Regions from separate parts of the Streptomyces qianjiangensis genome, predicted to be linked through region 2. Evidence: riboswitches for the same ligand, from Rfam matches in the RefSeq annotation. Region 2 holds a riboswitch; the other holds the start of a gene.
What was found. Region 2 has a riboswitch for glycine ahead of gcvT (glycine cleavage system aminomethyltransferase GcvT). Riboswitches for the same ligand answer to the same signal wherever they lie in the genome.
Positions count from the first base shown of each region.

Region 1: linked by a shared signal. The riboswitch ahead of gcvP (aminomethyl-transferring glycine dehydrogenase) and the one ahead of gcvT (glycine cleavage system aminomethyltransferase GcvT) in region 2 are both predicted to bind glycine.

Region 1 covers NZ_CP106798.1:1,467,561-1,479,129, reverse strand. Annotated here, with positions in the region: gene N8I87_RS06710 (bifunctional nuclease family protein) at 1-259, shown strand, start outside; gene N8I87_RS06705 (MerR family transcriptional regulator) at 519-1,202, shown strand; gene N8I87_RS06700 (DNA polymerase IV) at 1,287-2,762, shown strand; gene N8I87_RS06695 (PRC-barrel domain-containing protein) at 2,873-3,244, opposite strand; glycine riboswitch at 3,359-3,454, shown strand; gene gcvP (aminomethyl-transferring glycine dehydrogenase) at 3,631-6,516, shown strand; gene N8I87_RS06685 (TOBE domain-containing protein) at 6,599-7,018, opposite strand; gene N8I87_RS06680 (ABC transporter ATP-binding protein) at 7,047-8,138, opposite strand; gene N8I87_RS06675 (hypothetical protein) at 8,135-8,281, opposite strand; gene N8I87_RS06670 (ABC transporter permease) at 8,305-9,165, opposite strand; gene modA (molybdate ABC transporter substrate-binding protein) at 9,162-9,989, opposite strand; gene N8I87_RS06660 (molybdopterin-dependent oxidoreductase) at 10,197-10,703, shown strand; gene N8I87_RS06655 (TOBE domain-containing protein) at 10,723-11,118, opposite strand; gene N8I87_RS06650 (DUF1707 SHOCT-like domain-containing protein) at 11,236-11,569, shown strand, end outside.
Region 2 covers NZ_CP106798.1:6,103,622-6,115,190, reverse strand. Annotated here, with positions in the region: gene N8I87_RS28335 (ABC transporter ATP-binding protein) at 1-902, opposite strand, end outside; gene N8I87_RS28330 (ABC transporter permease) at 899-1,897, opposite strand; gene N8I87_RS28325 (ABC transporter substrate-binding protein) at 2,040-3,839, opposite strand; gene N8I87_RS28320 (ABC transporter permease) at 3,909-4,916, opposite strand; gene N8I87_RS28315 (enhanced serine sensitivity protein SseB C-terminal domain-containing protein) at 5,242-5,994, opposite strand; gene N8I87_RS28310 (enhanced serine sensitivity protein SseB) at 6,134-6,925, opposite strand; gene N8I87_RS28305 (ATP-binding protein) at 6,992-7,660, opposite strand; glycine riboswitch at 7,837-7,933, shown strand; glycine riboswitch at 7,934-8,048, shown strand; gene gcvT (glycine cleavage system aminomethyltransferase GcvT) at 8,122-9,279, shown strand; gene gcvH (glycine cleavage system protein GcvH) at 9,402-9,779, shown strand; gene glyA (serine hydroxymethyltransferase) at 9,794-11,056, shown strand; gene N8I87_RS28285 (L-serine ammonia-lyase) at 11,156-11,569, shown strand, end outside.

The DNA of each region.
Region 1 (11,569 bases), 4.6 Mb from region 2:
CACGGAAGTACGCATCACCGACCTGCGTGAAGGCGTCTTCTACGCGGAGCTGGTCTTCGCCAGCGGGGTCGAGGTGAGTGCCCGCCCCTCCGATGCCATAGCGCTGGCCCTGCGTACCGGAACGCCGATCTACGGCAGCGACACGGTGCTCGACGACGCGGGCATCGCGATCCCGGACGAGCAGGAGGACGAGGTCGAGAAGTTCCGCGAGTTCCTCGACCAGATCTCACCCGAGGACTTCGGCACCAGCAGCCAGTGAGGGGGCGGCCGATCCTGCGGACGCGGTCCGTGACCGGCCGGTCGGCGCCCTGTTACGGGCGGGATGCCGGCAAATGCCACCGGCCATTGAGAGCGTCCTACGGACCCCCGCGAGAGCATTCGGCTAGCCTTTCCCCGCGGTGGGGCACGGGAAACCACTCCTAGGGTGATTATCACTCGGCGTGCCGAGTGTGGCGATCGTTGACGCACCCCTGGTGACTGCCTACCGTCGAGAAGGCAGGTCAAGGACGGAGGTCGGCGTGAGAAGCAGCGGCGACGGTACGGCTGGGGGTGCCCCCGGACGCGGGTTCGGGGAGAGCGGTCCGTACCCTCCCTCAAGCTCTCAGCTGCGTTCGAGCAGGGGGTACGCCCATCCCGGCGGCGCGGTCGGCCACGTCCCCCAGCGGCCCTCGGCCGTGCCGAACAGCAAAGGGGCGGGGCCCATGGCGTCCGAGGAGATCGGCTACCGCGGTCCGACGGCCTGCGCGGCCGCCGGCATCACCTACCGGCAGCTCGACTACTGGGCCCGCACGGGTCTGGTCGAGCCGAGCGTGCGGCCCGCGTACGGGTCGGGCACGCAGCGTCTGTACAGCTTCCGGGACGTCGTCGTCCTGAAGATCGTCAAGCGGTTCCTGGACACCGGGGTCTCGCTGCAGAACATCCGTACCGCCGTCGTGCACCTCAGAGAACGCGGTTTCCGCGACCTGGGGCGCATGACGCTGATGAGCGACGGTGCCACGGTCTACGAGTGCACCTCGCCGGACGAGGTGCACGCCCTGCTCCAGGGCGGTCAGGGCATCTTCGGCATCGCGGTGGGCGTGGTGTGGCGGGACGTGGAAAGCGCGCTCTCCCAGCTGCACGGTGAACGCATCGACACGGGCGAGACCCTTGTGGGGCACAACCCCGCCGACGAGCTCGCGCGGCGGCGCAACCGGGCCGTCTGAGGAGAGGTCCCCGGGCGCGGCCGACCGCGCCCCGTCCCGTTCCTTTCCGGGGCGTTGTCAGTGGCGTGGTGCAGCATCGGAGTTGTGAGAAACGCGCCCACGATCCTGCATCTCGACATGGATGCCTTCTTCGCCTCGGTGGAGCAGGCATCCAAGCCGAGCCTGCGCGGGAAGGCCGTCGTCGTGGGCGGGCTCGGACCTCGCGGAGTGGTCGCCACGGCGTCGTACGAGGCGCGGGTCTTCGGGGTCCACTCGGCGATGCCCATGGCCCAGGCGCGTCGGCTGGCTCCGAACGCGGCGTATCTCGTGCCGCGCTTCAGCCTGTACCGGACGGTCAGCGAGCAGGTGATGGGGCTGCTGCGCGAGCTGTCCCCCCTGGTGGAGCCGCTGAGCCTGGACGAGGCGTTCGTCGATCTGGAGGCCGGGGGAGCGGCCTGGGACGAGGAGTCCGCACGGCTGGCCGGGGCCAAGCTGCGCGGGGACATACGGGCCGTCACGGGGCTCACCGGGTCGGTGGGGCTCGCGGCGTCGAAGATGCTCGCCAAGATCGCCTCCGAGCAGGCCAAGCCGGACGGGCTGGTGCTGATCGAACCGGGGACCGAGCGGGCGCTGCTGGGCCCGATGTCGGTGCGGACGCTGCCAGGGGTCGGCCCGGCGACGGGCGACCATCTGCGAAGAGCCGGGATCACCACGGTGGACGAGATCGCCGAGGCGGGCGAGGACGAGCTCGTACGGCTGCTGGGCAAGGCTCATGGGCACGGGCTGTACGCCATGGCGCTGGCGCACGACGAGCGGCCCGTGGTGGCCGAGCGGGAGACCAAGTCGGTCTCGGTCGAGGACACGTACGACGTGGACATCCACGACCGGCTCAGAGTGGGTCTTGAGGTGCAGCGGCTCGCCGAGCGGTGCGTACGGCGGCTGCGCGGGGCCGGGCTGTCGGGCCGGACCATCGTGCTGAAGGTGCGGCGGTACGACTTCTCCACGCTCACCCGGTCCGAGACGCTCCGTGGGCCCACGGACGATCCGGCGGTGGTGCGGGAGGCCGCCGCGCGGCTCCTCGACTCGGTGGACACGACGGGCGGTGTACGGCTGCTCGGCGTGGGCGTCTCCGGACTCGCCGACTACACACAGGAGGACCTCTTCGCGCAGGCGGCGGGCGAGCGGGCCGACGTGGTGCCGGAGGAGAGCGTGGCCGAGCCGGAGCAGGACATCCCGGCCCCTGCCGAGCGGCACTGGTCGCCCGGTCATGACGTGCGGCACACCGAGTACGGACACGGCTGGGTGCAGGGCAGCGGACTGGGCCGGGTCACCGTGCGCTTCGAGACGCCGCACTCGGAGCCCGGGCGGGTGCGGACGTTCCGGGCCGACGACGGGAACCTGGAGCCGGCGGATCCGTTGCCGTTGGTCCTGGGAGCGGGGGAGGGAGACGCCGAGCGGGGCTCCGGGCGAGCCCGGGTCGGGGAGGGTGGGGGCGACGTGGCCGAGGGCGGATCAGGGGTGGCTCGCGGCGGGCCGGAGCGGAGCGTGGGGGAGCCTCGGGCCGCGACCACGCCGCCGTGAGGCGGTCGCCGGGACCCGGATGGGTTGCCGGCGTGTGAGACGGGCGCGGAAGGCATGGAGGCTGCTCCGGCCCGCCCTGCTGTTTCCTCGGTCACCCCACCCGTTCGGCCTCAGGCCTCGTCCGTGCCTGCCAGGTTGCCGAAGTCGTGGTCGGGGAGTCGGGGCGGTGGGGCCACGTCCAGGCCGTAGTGGTGGTAGAGCTGGAGCTCCTGCTCCGGGGAGAGATGGCGGCCCACACCGAAGTCGGGCGCGTCCTTGATGAGGGCTCGGTCGAACGGGACGTGGAGGGTGCCCTCGACCAGTTCACTGGGCTCCAGCGGGACGAACGCGTCCCGCGAGAACAGACCGGTGCGTATGGCCGCCCACTCCGGCATGCCGGTCGCGTCGTCGAGGTACACCTCGTCGATCGTGCCGATCTTGGTGCCATTGCGGTCGAACGCCTTGCGGCCGATCAGGTTGCGCGGATCGATGTCGGTCTGCACGGGCCCTCCACTTGGTCGCAACTCATCCGTAAGCACTACAAAAGAGCACAATCAAGGAGGCGGCCACTCGAAGGCCCGGGCGTTGACCTCGCTGGTAGTCTTGCAAACGGCTGCTGACCCCGTGCGGGAGAGTCCTCCGGACACCATCGGAGGCGCCGAAGGAGCAAATCCTCCCCGGAATCTCTCAGGCTCACGTACCGCACGGACGAGGTCACTCTGGAAAGCAGGGCGGGTGTCGACGGCTTCCGCTCTCACCGACGGTGAAAACCGGTGCCCTTCGGGCGACCCGGTGAAGCTCTCAGGTTGAGATGACAGAGGGGGAGGCCGTCGGGGTGCCCGTGCCGGGGTGCCCCTCGAAGGTCGCGTCAGACCAGGAGGCCTCCGCAATGACCGCCCAGCGCATTCCGCTCACCGAGCTCGAACAGGGCATCCCCTTCGAACAGCGCCACATCGGGCCCGACCAGGAGGCGCGGGCCAAGATGCTCGCGCACGTCGGTTACGGCTCGCTCGACGAGCTCACCGCCACCGCGGTGCCGGATGTGATCAAGAACGCCGACGCGCTCGATCTGCCGGGCGCCCGGACCGAGGCCGAGGTGCTCGCCGAGCTGCGCTCGCTCGCCGACCGCAACCAGGTGCTCGGCTCGATGATCGGACTCGGGTACTACGGGACCTTCACCCCGCCCGTCATCCTGCGCAACGTCATGGAGAACCCCGCCTGGTACACGGCCTACACGCCCTACCAGCCGGAGATCTCCCAGGGGCGCCTCGAGGCCCTGCTGAACTTCCAGACCATGGTCGCCGACCTCACCGGCCTGCCGACCTCGGGCGCGTCCCTCCTCGACGAGGGCACGGCCGCCGCCGAGGCGATGGCACTGTCCCGGCGCATGGGCAAGAACAAGAAGGGCCTGTTCCTGGTCGACGCGGACGCGCTGCCGCAGACCGTCGCCGTGATCGAGACCCGCGCCGAGCCGGCCGGCGTCGAGGTCGTGGTCGCCGACCTCAGCGGCGGTATCCCGGCCGAGATCGCCGAGCGCGAGATCAACGGCGTGCTCGTCCAGTACCCGGGCGCCTCCGGTGCCGTACGGGACATCAAGCCGATCGTCGACCAGGCGCACGAGCTCGGCGCGCTCGTCACCGTCGCCGCCGATCTGCTCGCCCTGACCCTGCTGGTCTCGCCGGGCGAGCTCGGCGCGGACATCGCCGTCGGCACGACCCAGCGCTTCGGCGTGCCGATGGGCTTCGGCGGACCGCACGCGGGCTACATGGCCGTGCACGAGAAGTTCGCGCGCAGCCTGCCCGGGCGCCTCGTCGGCGTCTCCGTCGACGCCGACGGCCACAAGGCCTACCGGCTCGCCCTGCAGACCCGCGAGCAGCACATCCGCCGCGAGAAGGCGACCAGCAACATCTGCACCGCGCAGGTGCTGCTGGCGGTGATGGCGGGCATGTACGCCGTCTACCACGGGCCGGAAGGCCTCAAGACCATCGCGCGCCGCACCCACCGCTACGCCACGATCCTCGCCGAGGGCCTCAAGGCCGGCGGCGTCGAGATCGTCCACGGCGCCTACTTCGACACGCTGACCGTCAAGGTCACCGGCCGCGCCGACGAGATCGTCGCCGCCGCCCGGGACAACGGCGTCAACCTCCACCGGGCCGACGCCGACCACGTCTCCATCGCCTGCGACGAGACCACCAACCGCGCCCAGCTGGCCGCCGTGTGGTCGGCGTTCGGCATCGAGGGTGACATCGAGGCGCTGGACGCGGCGACGGCACAGGCCCTGCCGGGCGCGCTGCTGCGCTCCGACGCCTACCTCACCCACCCGGTCTTCCACGAGCACCGCTCCGAGACGGCGATGCTGCGCTACCTGCGCAAGCTGGCCGACCGCGACTACGCGCTCGACCGCGGCATGATCCCGCTCGGCTCCTGCACCATGAAGCTGAACGCGACCACCGAGATGGAGCCGGTCACCTGGCCCGAGTTCGGTCAGCTGCACCCCTTCGTGCCGGCCGAGCAGGCCGAGGGGTTCCTCACGCTCATCCGTGAGCTGGAGGAGCGCCTCGCCGAGGTCACCGGCTACGACAAGGTCTCCCTGCAGCCCAACGCCGGCTCCCAGGGCGAGCTGGCCGGTCTGCTGGCGGTCCGTGGCTACCACCGCGCCAACGGCGACGAGCAGCGCACCATCTGTCTGATCCCGTCCTCCGCGCACGGCACCAACGCCGCAAGCGCCGTGATGGCCGGGATGAAGGTCGTCGTCGTGAAGACCGCCGAGGACGGCGAGATCGACGTCGAGGACCTGCGGGCCAAGATCGAGCAGCACCGCGAGGAGCTGGCCGTGCTCATGATCACGTACCCGTCCACCCACGGTGTGTTCGAGGAGCACGTCGCCGACATCTGCGCCCAGGTGCACGAGGCGGGCGGCCAGGTCTACGTGGACGGCGCCAACCTCAACGCCCTGGTCGGCCTGGCCAAGCCCGGCCACTTCGGCGGCGACGTCTCCCACCTCAACCTGCACAAGACCTTCTGCATCCCGCACGGCGGCGGTGGTCCCGGCGTTGGTCCCGTGGGCGTACGGGCGCACCTGGCGCCGTACCTGCCGAACCACCCGATGCAGCCCGCGGCAGGTCCGGAGACGGGTGTCGGGCCGGTCTCGGCGGCCCCGTGGGGCTCCGCCGGCATCCTGCCGATCTCGTGGGCCTACGTCCGGCTCATGGGCGGCGAGGGGCTCAAGCGGGCCACGCAGGTGGCCGTGCTGAGCGCCAACTACGTCGCCAAGCGTCTGGAGCCGCACTACCCGGTGCTCTACACCGGCCCCGGCGGCCTGGTCGCGCACGAGTGCATCATCGACCTGCGCCCGCTGACCAAGGCGACCGGCGTGAGCGTCGACGACATCGCCAAGCGGCTGATCGACTACGGCTTCCACGCGCCGACGATGTCGTTCCCGGTGGCCGGCACGCTGATGATCGAACCGACCGAGTCCGAGGACCTGGCCGAGCTGGACCGGTTCTGCGATGCGATGATCGCGATCCGCGCGGAGATCGAGAAGGTCGGCTCGGGCGAGTGGCCGGCCGAGGACAACCCGCTGGGCAACGCGCCGCACACGGCGGCCGCGCTGGGTGGGGAGTGGGCGCACGCCTACAGCCGCGAGGAGGCCGTCTTCCCGGCCGGTGTCTCGGCCGCCGACAAGTACTGGCCGCCGGTGCGCCGTATCGACCAGGCCTTCGGCGACCGGAACCTGGTCTGCTCGTGCCCGCCGATGGACGCGTACGAGGGCTGACCGGCCCGAGAGTGCATGCGTGAGGGCTCCCGTCCCGGCCGGGACGGGAGCCCTCACGCATGTCACGCGGTCCCTTCGTGGGTCACGCGGTGGCCACGGACACCTCGGTCGCCTTGATCAGTGCGACGACGGGGGACCCGGCCGTCAGGGCGAGGTCGGCGACGGCGTCCCTGGTGACCGCGGCGGTCAGGGCACCGCCGTCGAAGGACAGCTTGACCGAGGCCATCGCGCTGCCGGTGGCGATGTCGGTGACCGTGCCCGCGAGCTGGTTGCGGATCGACACTCCCTCGACCGGGCGGGTGGCGAGGGCGACCTCGGTCGACTTCACCAGGGCCCGTACGGCGGAGCCCGGGGCGAGGCCGAGTTCGTGCACGGCCTCCAGGGTGATCGCCGCGGTGAGTGCCTGGCCGCCGGCGAGACGGATCCCCACAGTGGCCATGGCCTCGCCGGGGGTGATGGCGGTGACGGTGCCCGGGAGTTGATTGCGGATGCTCAGTGTCATGGGCACCCACCGTAGGGCTCCCGGTGGCTTATGCCGGGTATGCGTGGGTCTGCGTCGCCTTGATCGTTGCCCAGACCGCTGCGCCCGGGTGGAGGTCGAGTTCGGTGGCGGCGACCGTGGTGAGGTCGGCGGCGAGCGGGAGGTCGCCGGTGAGGTCGGCGCGGATCTGGTCGCCGTGGGTCTCCAGACCGGCGACCTCGCAGCGCCACAGGTTGCGGGCGCTGGATCCGGTGGGGCGGTCCCGGTAGAGGGTGACGGCACCGGGCGGGAACGCCACGAAGACCGATCCGGTGAGGTCCTCCGTGGTCGTGATGGCGGGACCGGCGTCCAGGCGGACCGTGTGGCCGTCGGCGGTGCCCTTGTAGAGGTTCAGACCGACCAGCTGCGCGATGTAGTCCGTGCGCGGACGGCGGGCGATGTCGGCGGGGGAGCCCTCCTGAACCACACGGCCGTGCTCGATCACGACGAGCCGGTCGGCGAGCACCATCGCGTCCAGCGGATCGTGGGTCACCAGAACGGCGACCGCCTCGAAGTCGGCCAGATGGCGGCGGAGTTGGGCGCGCACCTCCAGGCGGGTGCGGGCGTCGAGGGCGGCGAGCGGCTCGTCCAGGAGCAGCAGCCGGGGGTGGGTGGCCAGGGCGCGGGCCAGGGCGACGCGCTGTGCCTGGCCGCCGGAGAGGCGGCGGGGCTTGGCACCGGCGTGCTCGGCCAGGCCCATGCGCTTGAGCCAGGCGGCGGCCTGCGCGCGGGCCTCGGCCTTGGTCGCGCCCTGGCAGCGCGGGCCGAAGGCCACGTTGTCCAGGGCCGACAGATGGGGGAAGAGCAGATAGTCCTGGAAGACGACGCCGACCGGACGGGACTCCGGGGGCGTACGGTCCAGCGAGGTGCCGTCCAGCCGCAGATGCCCGCCCGTGAGCCGGACGAGACCGGCGAGCGCCCGCAGGGCCGTGGTCTTGCCGGCGCCGTTCGGACCCAGCAGCGCGACCACGTCGCCCGGGGCGGCGGCCAGCGTCACGTCGAGGCGGAAGGAACCCCGGTCGACGACGAGCCGTGCGTCGAGCCCGTCACCGCGGACGCCTTCGGTGACGAGGCCGGCGGCGGTGTCGTCGATGTCGGTCATGGGGCGCACATCCAGGGGTCGAGCGGATTGACGGCCGTCCGTCGGGTGCGGCGCGGCGCGGCGTCGGACGTGTTCGTACGGGGGCTGGGGCCGGTGGGAGCCGTACTGGTGCCGCTTGCGGCCGTGGTGGTGCGTTCGGACACGATCGTACGGCGGTCTGTGTGGATCACGACGTCGTCAGCCAGCGGTCGCGCAGTCCCGCCAGGACCGCGATCGACACGGTCAGCAGCACCAGGCTGAGGGCGATGGCCGCCTCCGGGTCGTTCTGCAGGGCGAGGTAGACGGCCAGCGGCATGGTCTGGGTGCGGCCGGGGAAGTTGCCCGCGAAGGTGATGGTGGCGCCGAACTCACCGAGCGCGCGTGCCCAGGCCAGGACGGAGCCCGCGGCGATGCCGGGGGCGATCAGGGGCAGGGTGACGCGGCGGAACGCGGTGAAGCGGGAGGCACCCAGGGTGGTGGCCGCCTCCTCGAAGCGCGGGTCGGCGGCGCGCAGCGTGCCCTCGACGCTGATCACGAGGAACGGCATCGCGACGAAGGCCTCCGCGACCACGACCCCCGCCGTGGTGAACGGCAGCGTGATCCCGAACCAGGAGTCCAGCCACTGGCCGACGATGCCGTTGCGACCGAGCCCGAGGAGCAGGGCCACACCGCCCACCACCGGGGGGAGGACCAGGGGCAGGGTCACCAGGGCCCGTACGAAGCCACGTCCCGGGAACTCCGTGCGGGCCAGCAGCCAGGCCAGCGGCACGCCCAGGATCAGGCTCACCGCGGTTGCCGCGGTTGCGCTGATCAGGGAGAGCTGGAGCGCCTGCCACACCTCGGGGCTGGTGAGCTGGTCCGGAATGCTGCTCCAGGGGGCCCGGACGAGCAGGGCGACGAGGGGGAGCAGCAGGAACGCCAGGGCCAGCACGCCGGGGAGCAGCAGCGGCAGCGGCACTCCGCGGCCGGTGCCGCCCGTACGGCCGCGCCGGCGCTGCGGCCCACCCGTCAGGGTGTCCGCGGCGCCGGTCTTGTCCAGTGGGGTCACGGCTTGAGGAAGCCGGCCGCGGACAGGACCTTCTGGCCCTCGGCGGACTGGACGAGCGCGATGAACTCCTTGGCCGCCGCCGCGTTGTCGGCGTTCTTCAGCAGGGCGATCGGATAGTCGTTGATGGCCTTGGCCGACTCGGGGAACTCCACGCCCTCCACCTTGTCACCCGCCGCCTTCACATCGGTCTTGTAGACCACCGCGGCGTCGGCCTCCTTCAGCACCACCTTGTTGAGGGCGGACTTGACGTCCTCCTCGTAGGAGACGGGCGTGAGCTTCAGGCTGCTGGCGTCCAGGGCCTTGTGCGCGGCGGCGCCGCACGGCACCGACTTGTCGCACAGGACGACCTTGAGGTCGGACTTGGTGAGGTCCTTGAGGGAGGCGACCTTGTCGGGGTTGCCCGGCAGGGTGGCGATCTCCAGCTGGTTGCGGACGAAGGTGGCGGGCGCGGTGGCCGCGTCCTTCTTGTCCGTCACGATCGCCATGGTCTTGGGGCTGGCGGCGGCGAAGACGTCGGCGGGGGCGCCGGAGGTGATGCTGGCGGCGAGGGTGTCGCTGCCGCCGAAGTTGAAGCTGACCTTGGTGCCCGGGTGCTGCTTCTCGAACTCCTCGCCCAGGGTCGTGAAGCTCTCCTTGAGTGAGGCGGCTGCGAAGACGGTGACCGTGCCGGACAGCTTGGGTGAGGCGGACGTCGAGGTGTCCGACTTGGCCGACGAGCCGGAGGAGTCGTCGGAGGAGGAGCAGGCGCTCAGGGCTATCAGGGCTGCGACTCCTGCACCGGTCGCCTGCAGCGTCCGCCGGGTCCGGCGCGCGGAACGGGTCATCACGATCTACACCTCTGTTCTTTCGGGAAAAGCGGTCGCGCCCTTCCACGGCCGCCGATCGACGGCCGTGCGGCGATAATACGCCGCATATGCAAGGTTCAGGACGCCTCTTGCATCGCATGAGCTGGGATCATCGCGACGTGTGGTAGGCATATGCGTTTGTATACGGGGTCTGGCAGGGTACGGTCATGCGGGAGGTGGTCGTACATGGCGTCCGCGGAACTCACCGTCACCGGTGACCTGGCCCGGCCGGCCCGACTGACCGTGCCCGACCTGCACCTGTGGCCGCAGCACCAGGTGCGGGTCAGCTTCGAGTGCGCGACGAGCGGGATGCAGCACCACCGGTTCACCGGTCCGCGGCTGTACGACGTCCTGGCCGATGCGGGGCCCGAGTTCGACCCGGTCCGGCGCAAGGACCGGCTGCGCTTCCTCATCGCCGTCAGCGGTACGGACGGCCATCACGCCCTGCTGTCCTGGGCCGAGATCGACCCCGATTTCGCCCATGCGCCGGTTCTGCTCGCCGTCAGCATCGACGACACCCCGCTGGACGCGGCCGGACCTCAACTGGTGCTTCCCCAGGACCGGTGCGGGGGCCGGCACATCAGCGGCATCGACGCGATACGGGTGGACGGGGGCTACCGCCGCTGGGGGTCGGCGCCGGTCGTACCCGGCCGCGCGCCGGAGTCGGTGTCGGCTTCGGCGTCGGCTTCGTGAGGCGGGCGCCCGCCGCTCTTCAGACGCGGTCGATGTGTACGTTCGTCGACTTCACGCGGGCCGTGGCCTCCATGCCGACCTCCAGGCCCAGTTCCTCGACGGCCTCCCGGGTCAGCAGGGAGACGAGTCGGTGCGGGCCCGCCTGGATCTCCACCTGGGCCGCGACGTCGCCGAGCTTGATCGCGGTGACGATCCCGGGGAAGGCGTTGCGGGCCGAGGTGTACGGGGCGTCTTCCTCGGTCGCTCCCGTCCTGGCGAGTTCGACCGAGAACGCGGCCAGGTCCCTGCCGTCGATGAGCCGTCGTCCGGCCTCGTCGCGGTGGGTGGTCATCCGGCCGGCGTCGGCCCATCGGCGGGCGGTGTCCGGGCTCACGCCGAGCAGCCGTGCCGCCTGGCCGATCGTGTAGGACTGCATGCGGATCACGATAAGGCTACGGGCGGGAACCGCGGACGTGGGGTTGGCCGTTGGGTATAACGCGATATGGCGTTAGTTCGCGTGGGTGCGTCCGTACGGTCTGATCGGGGTGAGGGAATGTCGGCTGAGCTCGTGCGCGGCAGGGGTGCGTCGCCCGAGGTGCGGGCCTCGCACGCGGACCGGGACCGGGTGGTGGACGTACTGACCGTCGCCGCCGGGGACGGCAGACTCACCGCCGAGGAGCACGACGAGCGAGTGGAGGCAGCCCTGTCCGCCCGGACGCTGGGCGAGCTGGCCGCCCTGACGGCGGACCTGCCCGATGCGGCGGAGCCCGTCCCGGTCAAGGACGTCGTCCGCATCGAACAACAGGGCGGCTCTGCCTCCCGCGGCGACGACTGGGTGGTGCCGCGGCGGATGGAGGTCGAGTCGGCCTGGGGCGATGTGACGCTCG
Region 2 (11,569 bases):
GGCGGGGAGCCCTTGACCGGGATCAGGCGGTCCTGCTGCTCACGGTCGAGGCGCGGCATCGAGCCGAGCAGGCCCCAGGTGTAGGGGTGCCGGGGCTCGTAGAACACCTTGTCCGCCGGTCCCCGCTCGACGCAGCGGCCGCCGTACATCACCAGGATGTCGTCGGCCAGCTCGGCGACGACGCCCAGGTCGTGGGTGATGATGATGACCGCGGAGCCGAACTCCTTCTGCAGATCACGGATCAGGTCGAGGATCTGCGCCTGGACGGTCACGTCCAGGGCGGTCGTCGGCTCGTCCGCGATGAGCAGCTCGGGGTTGTTGACCAGCGACATCGCGATCATCGCGCGCTGACGCATACCGCCGGAGAACTCGTGCGGGTAGTTGTCGACGCGCTTGTCGGGCTGCGGAATGCCCACCCGGTCGAGCATCTCGACCGCTCGCCTGCGCGCGGTCTTCTTGTCGACCTTGTGGTGGGTCCGGTACGCCTCCACGATCTGCTGGCCGATCGTGTAGTACGGGTGCAGGGCCGACAGCGGATCCTGGAAGATCATCGCCATCTCGCGGCCGCGCAGCTTGCGTACGTGGTCGGGGTCCGCGGACAGCAGCTCGGTGCCGTCCAGCCAGATCTCTCCGGATATCCGCGCCTTGCGCTTGCCGTACTGGCCGGCGGTGTGCAGGCCCATGATGCCGAGCGAGGTCACCGACTTGCCGGAGCCGGACTCGCCCACGATGCCGAGGGTCTTGCCCTTCTCCAGCGTGAAGTTGAGCCCGTCCACGGACTTGACCAGGCCGTCGTCGGTCGGGAAGTGCACCTTCAGGTCGCGCACTTCGAGGAAGGCGGTCGGGGTGTGCGCGGAGGTGGGCTCGCCCACGGCGGCTCCGGTCTTGCTGAGTTCGGTCATGACAGCCTCACGCGGGGGTCGATCACGGCGTACAGGATGTCCACCAGGAGGTTGGCGATGAGCACCGCGAGAGAAGTGATCAGGGTGACGCCCAGGATGATGGGCAGGTCCTGGTTCTTGATGGCGTTGAGCACCGCCTGGCCCAGACCGGGCAGACTGAACGTCGACTCCGTCAGGATGGCACCGCCGATGAGGGCGCCGAGGTCCATGCCGAGCATGGTCAGGATCGGCGTCATCGTGGAGCGCATCGCGTGCTTGCCGATGACGACCTGCTCCTTGAGGCCCTTCGCCCGCGCCGTGCGGATGTAGTCCTCGCCGAGGATCTCCATCATGGTGGCGCGCGTGATCCGGGCGTACATCGCCGCGTAGAGGAAGGCGAGGGTGATCCAGGGGAGGATCATGCCGCCGAACCAGCCGCCGAGGCTCTGGTCGAGGGGCACGTACTTCGCGTCGAGCCACTTCAGACCGAAGGCGAAGATCGCCAGGGAGAGCATGCCGGTGAAGTAGATGGGGAGCGAGACACCCGACAGCGCCACGAGCATCGCGCCGCGGTCCCAGAGGCTGCCCCGCTTGAGCGCGGAGAGCACACCCGCCGCGATACCGAAGACCAGCCACAGCACGGCGGCACCGAGCGCGAGACCCAGGGTCACCGGGAAGCGGTCGGTCAGCACCGGCCAGACGGCCTGCTCGCTGCGGAAGGAGTAGCCGAAGCACGGCGCGGCACAGTGGGTGACGTCACCGCCGGCCGCGTAGGTGCGGCCCGCGAAGATGCCCTTGAAGAAGTGCCAGACCTGGGTGTAGATCGGGTCGCCGAGTCCCAGCTTCACGCGCACGGCTTCGACGGCGGCCGGGTCGGCCTGCTTGCCCACGAAGCTCGAGGCGATGTCCACCCCTGCCCACTTGGGGATGAGGAAGAAGATGCCGAAGACCACCATGACGATGACCACGAGCATCACTGCGGCGGCGAACAGCCGCCTGATGAGGTAAGCGAGCACAGCTCTCGGCCCGCCGCGGACCGCGGGCCACCTACGGTCTCCCCCACTGCCTTATGGGCGTGGGAGGTACCCCCAGGTGGCCCGCGATCACACGTCGCCGGCCTTCACCTGCCTTTCGTGCCGTTCGGCGGGTGTGCCGGGTTTACTTCGCTGACTTCAGGCCGAGGTTGACGAAGTCGTACGTACCGCTGTAGCCGTCGGTGGTGTACACGTTCGCCAGGTTGTCCCCGCGCCAGTTGATGAACTTCTCGAAGACGAAGGGCAGGTAGTACGCGCCCTCCATGACCTTGTGGTTGATCTCCGTGGAGATCTTGGTCTTGCCCGCGTCGTCCAGCGTGGTGGTGTACTGGTCGAACAGGCCGTCGATCGTCTTGTCCTTGATCAGCGCGTAGTTGGAGTTACCGCTGTCCAGGATGTACTTGCTGTCCCACAGCGGCAGACCGAAGCCCTGGACGGACGGGAAGTCCGGACCCCAGCCCATGATGATGATGCCGTAGTTCTTCTTCTTCACGTTGGCGGGGCTGCCGATGATGCCGGTGGTCTGCGAACCGTCGTACTGGTCGATCTCGGCGGTGATGCCGATCTTCTTCAGCGACGCCTGCAGGGACTGGGCGGTGGCCACCTCGACCGGCTTGTTGTTGCGGACGGCGATGGTGGTCTTGAAGCCGTTCGGCTTGCCGCAGGCCTTCAGCGCGGCCTTGGCGTCGGCCTCGTTGCCGCTCTTGTTGGCGCCGGCCAGCTTGTACGGGTCGTACTTCTGGCCCTCGGCGCCCGCGACGGACGGCGGGAGCATGTTGGTGCCGATGTCGCCACCGGCGATCGGGCCACCACGGGCGGTCTGCAGCGACACGTGGTCGGCGCCCAGGATGACGGCCTTGCGGCACTCGATGTTGTCGAACGGCTTCACGCTCTGCGGGAAGACCGCGTAGCGGATGTAGCCGGAGACCGGGTTGTCCAGGTTGGCCTTGTGCTCCTTCAGGGCGGTCGTGCGGCCCTGCGGCGACATGCCGGTCTGGTTGATGTCCAGGTCCAGGTCACCGTTGATCAGACGCTGGTCCAGCTGGTTGGCGTCCGAGAAGAACTGGACGGTGATCTTGTCCGGGTAGGCCTTGCGGATCGGGTCCGAGGCCTGGCTCCACTTGTCGTTGCGGACCAGGGTGAGGTCCTTGCCCGGGCTGTACGAGGCGAACTTGTACGGGCCGGAGGAGAACGGGTGCAGACCGTACTTGGACTTGGTGTCCATGTCCTGGCGGACCGGGGACGCCGAGACCAGGGCCAGCATCTCCTCGAAGTCCGAGTTGGCCTTCGGGAGGTGGAAGACGATGGTCTTGTCGTCCGGCGTGTCGATCGCCTTCAGACCCAGCTTGTCCTTGGCGGAGTCCTTGTACGGGCCCTTGTACGCGCCCTTGGGGTCGAGGACGTCCTTCAGGTACACCGGACCACCGGACAGCACGTCCTGCGCCCACACGCGCTCGATGCCGTACTTGATGTCCTTGGACGTGATCGGCTTGCCGTCTTCCCAGGTGACGCCGTCACGCAGGGTGTACGTGTAGGTCTTGCCCTTGTCGGTGACCTTGGCGAGACCGGTGGCGAGGTCCGGGGTCAGCGTGGCGCCGTCCTTGCCGGGCTCGGTCTTGTTCGTGACGAGCTGACGGCTGTAGTAGCGCGCGAAGTTCCACATGAAGCCGTAGTAGCCACGCGTGGTGTCCCACGAGTCGGCGTCCTGGGCACCACCGAACCGCAGCGTGCCGCCCTTCTTGGCGAGGTCGGCCTGGGCAACCTTGTTGTTGGCCGCGTCGAAACCGGCTGCGCCCGTCTTCGAGCCCTTGTCGCCGTCATCGCTGTTGCCGCCGCCGCACGCTGCCGTGGTCATCAGCGCGGCGACCGCGACAGCAGCGGCCAACGCCTGCTTCCGCCGCCCTGAGGTGCGTTGGGTAGTCACGATCTCGGATCCTCCGGATTTGATGAGAGACCCCGTGGCAGTGCCACGGGACGCTTGGGGTAAGGCGGTTCAGCGGGAGCCCTTCGGGTCCAGCGCGTCCCGCACGCCGTCGCCGAAGAGGTTGAAGGCAAGAACGGTCACGAAGATCGCCACGCCCGGAACCACCATGTACATGGGGTCCGACTCGTAGTAGTCGATCGCGCTCGAGAGCATCTGCCCCCAGGAGGCGGTAGGCGGCTTGACGCCTACGCCAAGGAAGCTGAGTGCCGCCTCGGTGAGGATGTTGGTCGGGATCATCATCGTCGTGTACACGACGATGGGCGCGACGAGGTTGGGCAGCAGTTCCTTGAAGAGGATGTAGAAGCGGCCGGCGCCCAGCGACCGGGCGGCCTCGACGTACTCGCGCTCACGCAGCGAGAGGGTCTGTCCTCGCACCACGCGCCCGATGTACGGCCAGCCGAAGAACCCGATGACCAGGATCATCACGAACACCCGCACGCTGGAGCCGGTCAGGCCGAGCATGTCGTTCGGCATGACGGAGACCAGGGCGATGGTGAACAGGAGCTGCGGGAAGGCCAGCAGACCGTCCATGACGCGGCTGATGAGGGAGTCCACCCAGCCGCCGAAGAAGCCGGCCAGGATGCCCAGCACGGTGCCGAGAACGACGGCGACCATGGCGGACAGGAAGCCGACCAGGAGCGAGACCTGAGCACCGTAGAGGATGCGGGCGAAGATGTCGCGGCCGTTGACCGGCTCGACACCCAGCAGATGGTCTCCGCTGATGCCGCCCAGCGACCCCTTCGGGGTGCCGAACAGCGGGTCGATCAGGCCCTCGTGGTAGGCGTCCGGGTCCTGCCCGAGCAGGTTGGTGATCACCGGCGCGAGCAGGGCGAGCGCGATGAGGGCAAGCACGACCACGCCACCCGTGAGGGCGAGTTTGTCCCGCTTGAGGCGCTCCCAGGCGATCCGGCCCAGGGAACGTCCCTGTACGGCCTTTTCACCGACAGCGGCAGCCGCCGCTTCTTCGGCCGCGCTCGGGGCCGCTTCCGCAGTCGGCTCGTGCAATGGTGCCGTCATCTGGCAGGGACCCCTCTCAACCGGCGGTAGCCGGCCCGCACTTGCCGCTGGTAGCGGCCTCATTCAGTCCGTCGTACACAGGGGCGAACCCCTTGAAGTGGGAGTCTTCAACGCTTCGCCGATCAGTTGCCAGACTTGACAGTGAATGGATGCGCAACCGTGATGCAGGCTGTGGTTACCCGTTATGCGGACGGGAAGTTGCGGGGGGCGGACACCGCCAAACCGCCTATGGATGAACAAAAGCCGAAAATTCACCCAAATCTACGCGCGAAGATCTCTCCAAAGCGACAAACCCGGACATACATGCTGAAGTTGGCCGCGGGGCTCAGTACGCTCCGCTCTGTGGCAGCTGGGCCCAGTAGCCCCCGCCTGCGGCGGGAGCCGCGTGTGCCTCGCGGTCGTAGAACGGGCGGGCGCCCGCTCGCATCCACATCACGACCGGGTCGTACTCGTCCGTCATCGCCACCGTCGACACCGGCAGCCCGTCCGGTACCGCGCCGACGGACTGCTGCATCATCGCCCGCACCGAGTCGACCGCGGGCGGGGAGGTGTCGTACACGTCCAGGCCGATGGCCAGGTACGGCGCCCCCAGCGCCGGCTGCACCCAGGCCCGGCGCAGCGAGCGGACCGCGGGGGTGCGGTGGGCGTTCTGCGCGAGCAGGGCGTAGAACTGGGGGATCTCGATGGCCGGTTCGGTCAGCCGCAGCGGGCCCGCGGGCTGGCGGTCCAGGCCCGTGGCGATGCGGCGCAGGTCGAGCCAGGGGATGCCCACGCCGCCGCCGGGCGCGTGCGGGTTCAGCCAGAGGCCGTACTGGTCGGGGTAGAGCGTGCGGGCCACGTCGAGGCCGTCGACGACCTCGTACGATCTGTTCCAGCCGCTGGCCGACAGCTCCTGGGCGGAGGTGACGCAGGGGGCGTAGCCGTACCCGTCGACCTCCATGTTTCCGTACTGGGCGTCCGGTGAGCCGCCCTGGCCGTGCCACAGGAGCATCCACACCTGGCCGGAGGACGGGGTCGCGAGTGCGCGCAGCAGCGCCTCGTAGGCGTCGTAACGCCCGGGCGTGACTTGCCGCAGCATGTGCTCGACCTGTCCGGTCGCGGTGCCGCTGCCGCTCGCGCTCACCTGGTTTACCGCCTCTTCGAGAAGTTGCCCCGCGTATGGAAACAGCTTAAGCGCCCAATGGCTCGAGACCCGGTGCGCGTCGGGGAAGCGCGCTTCAGTGGCCGTGCTGATAGAAGGGGCGGACGTTCGCCCTCATCCAGTGGCCCACCGGGTCCTCCGCCACGTCGAGCAGTACGAGGTTGACCGGCCAGCGCACCGGGACCTTTCCCAGGGCCTTGCCCAGGGCTTCCAGGGGGAGGGCTCGCAGGTCGCCCTCCCACTGGGACAGTTCGACGCCCACGAACATCACCGGGTCCGCGGTCTCGATCGCGGCCAGGCAGCGGCGGGCCGTGGCGACCACGCCCGCCGCGGCGAACTCCGCCGAGGCCGCGGTGAGGAAGTCGACCGGGTCGTCCTGCCAGTCGGGTTCGAAGAGGCGGACGCGGCCGCCGGTCGAGGGTCCGTCGAGTGCGGTGCGCCCGGCCCGGCACAGCTCGGCGACCGCGGCCGGCGGGAGCGGGACGCCGACCACGCCGTCCGGGTTGACGGCGAGGCCGACCTGCGGGGGCAGACCGCGGGCGAACTCCACGGCGGGCGCGATGGTGTACGACATGTGGGAGCCGACGACCTGGCGGAACTGCTCCTCGGAGCTGAACACCGGGACGTACACCTGGCCCTCTATCTCCAGCGTGGGCAGATCGAGGGGACCGCTGTCCGGGCCGCCGCCGTTGGGCAGCGGAATCCATACGAAGGCGCGGCTCAGGACCTCGACGATCCGGGCGCCGGCCGACGGCACGCCGAGGGACGCCGACAGCACCTCCTCCAGCTCGTTGCCGGGCCATCCGCCGTGCGGATGGGGGTGCGCCTGTGCCGGGAAGTCCGTGGGGAAGTCCGCCGGGAAGTCCATCTGCCTACCGCCTGCTGGGAACCACTGGTATGGCTCGAAAGGCTAGCGGGTTCCGGTGACCCGGTTTCACCCCGCGAAGCCGATCCGGTGCAGGACGTCCGCCGCCGCCCGGTCCAGCAGCACCGCCGAGCCGCAGCCCGGGGGCAGCTCGCCCCGTTCCACCGTGCGCAGGAGGCGGGCGGCGGCCCCGCGGTGGCGCAGGAAGGCGTAGCGGGAGACGCCGCGGCCGCGCTCGCGCTGGCCCTCCAGCGCGGTGCCCGGGGTGACGTCGAGCAGCAGCAGGTGCAGGGTGCCGCCGCGGCGGCGGGCCTCGCGGGCCAGCCAGTCGCGCACCCAGGTCTGGGCGCCGCAGTCGTGCACGACGACCCCCTCGCCGGAGCGCAGGGCGCGGCGCAGCCCTGCGTAATGAGCGAGGCGGACCAGGGGGCGGTAGAGCGCGTACGGCAGGAGGCGGGGCATGCGGGCGTCCCAGCGGTCGCGGGTGTCCTGGGAGTCGATGCGCGCGCCGCGGACCGCGCGCCGCATCAGGGTGGACTTGCCGCTGCCCGGCAGGCCGGTGATCACGACCAGGTCGCGGGGGCCGAAGAGCAGGCCGTGCGGGCTGTGCCCCGCACGGTCGCGCAGATCGCGGACGACCGGTGCCGGGTGCTCGTCGCAGCGTCCACGGGCCTGGGCCGCGGGCCGCTTCGGCAGTGCCATGCCCGTGGTCGTGGCGTACGCCGTGGTCCTGTTCACCGTGATCGTCCTCCCCTTGGGCTCGGAGACCGCCTGCCCGTCGAGTGTAAAGAGAAGGTAATGCCTGGTGTCTCGCGTTTTCGTGCGCGTACTGCCACAGCCCGGTTACAGAAGCCGACCTGCCGCACGCGGGCGAGGCGTGCAATGATGTGGCCGCCAACTGCATACCGGCCGTTTGAATCCGCGCGGGAGAGTCCTCGGCAACACTGCCGGGGCGCCGAAGGAGCAAGTCCCTCCCTTGAATCTCTCAGGCACCGTTACCGCGCGGGCGAGGCACATCTGAAAAGCGGGCCGCCGTGAGGTGGCCCCACCCAAGGTGCAAGTCCTGGTCGTCCCGACAGGGGTGGTCATGGCGAACCTCTCAGGTTCCGATGACAGATGGGGAGGAACGACCTCGCCCTCCCCCACGCTCGAATTCGGCTCGCGCGGGGGACCCCATCGCCTTGGGAGACGACCGACCGATGAGCAGTACCGAACTCCGTCATACCGCGCTCGATGCGCTGCATCGCTCGCTCGGTGCGACCATGACCGACTTCGCCGGCTGGGACATGCCGCTGCGTTACGGCTCGGAGCGCGACGAGCACATCGCCGTGCGCACGAAGGCCGGCCTCTTCGACCTCTCGCACATGGGCGAGATCACGGTGACCGGCGCGGAGGCGGCGAAGTTCCTGAACTTCGCGCTCGTCGGCAACATCGGCTCCGTCGGGGTGGGCCGTGCCCGCTACACCATGATCTGCCAGGCCGACGGCGGCATCCTGGACGACCTGATCGTCTACCGGCTGGCCGAGACCGAGTACATGGTCGTGGCCAACGCCTCCAACGCTCAGGTGGTCCTGGACGCGCTGCTGGAACGTTCGTCCGGCTTCGACGCCGAGGTTCGCGACGACCGCGACGCGTACGCCCTGATCGCCGTCCAGGGCCCCGAGTCCCCCGGCATCCTGAAGTCCCTCTCCCCCAAGCACTCGACTCCGCTCGTGCAGGGAGGTGCCCCCATCGCCGACCTGGACGGCCTGAAGTACTACGCGGGCCTGCCCGGCACCGTCGCCGGTGTCCCCGCGCTGATCGCCCGCACCGGCTACACCGGCGAGGACGGCTTCGAGCTGTTCGTGAAGCCGGAGCACGCCGTCGAGCTGTGGCAGGCGCTGACCAAGGCCGGCGAGGGCGTCGGTCTGGTCCCCTGTGGCCTGTCCTGCCGTGACACGCTCCGCCTGGAGGCGGGCATGCCGCTGTACGGGCACGAGCTGACGGCCTCCCTCACTCCCTTCGACGCCGGACTCGGCCGGGTGGTGAAGTTCGAGAAGGAGGGCGACTTCGTGGGGCGCGAGGCCCTCACCGAGGCCGCCGCCCGCGCCGAGCAGAACCCGCCGCGCGTCCTGGTCGGCCTGGTCGCCGAGGGGCGTCGGGTCCCCCGTGCGGGGTACGCGGTCGTCGCCGGCGGCGCGGTGATCGGCGAGGTCACCTCGGGTGCCCCCTCCCCGACGCTGGGCAAGCCCGTCGCGATGGCCTACGTCGACGCGGCGCACTCGGCGCCCGGTACGGCGGGCGTCGGCGTGGACATCCGCGGCAGCCATGAACCGTACGAGGTCGTGGCACTGCCCTTCTACAAGCGCCATAAGTAGAGACTGATCACCGGGGCCCTCACCCCGCCCGTTTGTGATGCCGGGCACATCACCCTGCTCACCTGCGGTTTCAGTACTCCCCCAGTCATCAGCACATCCCCGCGTACAGGAGAATTCAGGCCATGAGCAACCCCCAGCAGCTGCGCTACAGCAAGGAGCACGAGTGGCTGTCGGGCGCCGAGGACGGCGTCTCGACGGTCGGCATCACCGAGTTCGCGGCCAACGCGCTCGGCGATGTCGTCTACGCCCAGCTCCCCGAGGTCGGCTCCACGGTCACCGCGGGCGAGTCCTGCGGCGAGCTGGAGTCCACGAAGTCGGTCTCCGACCTGTACTCGCCGGTCACGGGTGAGGTCACCGAGATCAACGAGGACGTCGTCAACGACCCCTCCCTGGTGAACTCGGCCCCCTTCGAGGGCGGCTGGCTGTTCAAGGTGCGCGTCGCGGACGAGCCGGCCGACCTGCTCTCCGCCGACGAGTACGCCGCCCACACCGCCGGCTGAGGAGTCGTAGACGTATGTCCGTCCTGAACACGCCCCTGCACGAGCTCGACCCGGACGTGGCCGCCGCGGTCGACGCCGAGCTGCTGCGCCAGCAGTCCACCCTCGAGATGATCGCCTCGGAGAACTTCGCTCCGGCCGCGGTCATGGAGGCCCAAGGCTCGGTCCTCACCAACAAGTACGCCGAGGGCTACCCGGGCCGCCGCTACTACGGCGGCTGCGAGCACGTCGACGTCGCCGAGCAGATCGCCATCGACCGGGTCAAGGAACTGTTCGGCGCCGAGTACGCCAATGTGCAGCCGCACTCGGGCGCCTCGGCCAACCAGGCCGCGCTCTTCGCGCTGGCCCAGCCCGGCGACACCATCCTCGGTCTGGACCTGGCCCACGGCGGCCACCTGACCCACGGGATGCGGCTGAACTTCTCCGGCAAGCAGTTCAATGTGGTCGCCTACCACGTGGACGAGGCCGGCCTGGTCGACATGGCCGAGGTCGAGCGGCTCGCCAAGGAGCACCGTCCGAAGGTGATCATCGCGGGCTGGTCGGCGTACCCGCGGCAGCTGGACTTCACCGAGTTCCGCCGGATCGCCGACGAGGTCGAGGCGTATCTGTGGGTCGACATGGCGCACTTCGCCGGTCTGGTCGCGGCGGGTCTGCACCCGAACCCGGTCGAGTACGCCGATGTCGTCACCTCCACCACCCACAAGACGCTGGGCGGCCCGCGTGGCGGCATCATCCTCGCGAAGAAGGACTTCGCGAAGAAGCTGAACTCCTCCGTCTTCCCGGGCTTCCAGGGCGGTCCCCTGGAGCACGTGATCGCGGCCAAGGCGGTCTCCTTCAAGGTCGCCGCCTCGGAGGACTTCAAGGAGCGCCAGCGCCGTACGGTCGAGGGCGCGCGGATCCTCGCCGAGCGGCTCACCGCGGCCGACGCCCGCGAGGCCGGGGTGAACGTCCTGACCGGCGGCACCGATGTGCACCTGATCCTGGTCGACCTGCGCGAGTCCGAGCTGGACGGCCAGCAGGCCGAGGACCGCCTCCACGAGGTCGGCATCACGGTCAACCGGAACGCGGTCCCGAACGACCCGCGTCCGCCCATGGTGACCTCCGGTCTGCGGATCGGTACGCCGGCCCTGGCGACCCGCGGCTTCGCGGCCGAGGACTTCGCCGAGGTCGCGGATGTGATCGCGCAGGCGCTGAAGCCGTCCTACGACGCGGAGGCCCTCAAGGCCCGGGTCAAGGCCCTGGCCGACAAGCACCCGCTGTACCCGGGGCTCTCCAAGTAGTTCACCCCGGCGCGGGCACCGCGCACACTGGAAGCGCACGTTTCTTCCGTGGGCGCGGTGCCCCACCCCTTCGCACCACCCCCGTACTGAGGAGTCACCGTGGCCATCTCGGTCTTCGACCTGTTCTCGATCGGCATAGGCCCGTCCAGCTCCCACACGGTGGGACCGATGCGCGCGGCCCGCATGTTCGCCCGCCGACTGCGCAATGAGGGTGTGCTGGAGTCGGTCGCCTCCATACGCTCCGAGCTGTACGGCTCCCTCGGCGCCACGGGCCACGGCCACGGCACGCCCAAGGCGGTGCTGCTGGGCCTGGAGGGCGAGTCCCCGCGGACGGTGAACGTGGAGACGGCGGACGAGCGGGTCGCGGAGATCAAATCGGGCGGCCGGATCCGTCTCCTCGGCGAGCACGAGATCGCGTTCTCCTTCGACGACGACCTGAAGCTGCACCGCCGCAAGGCGCTGCCGTACCACGCGAACGGCATGACCCTGTGGGCGTACGACGCCGAGGGCACG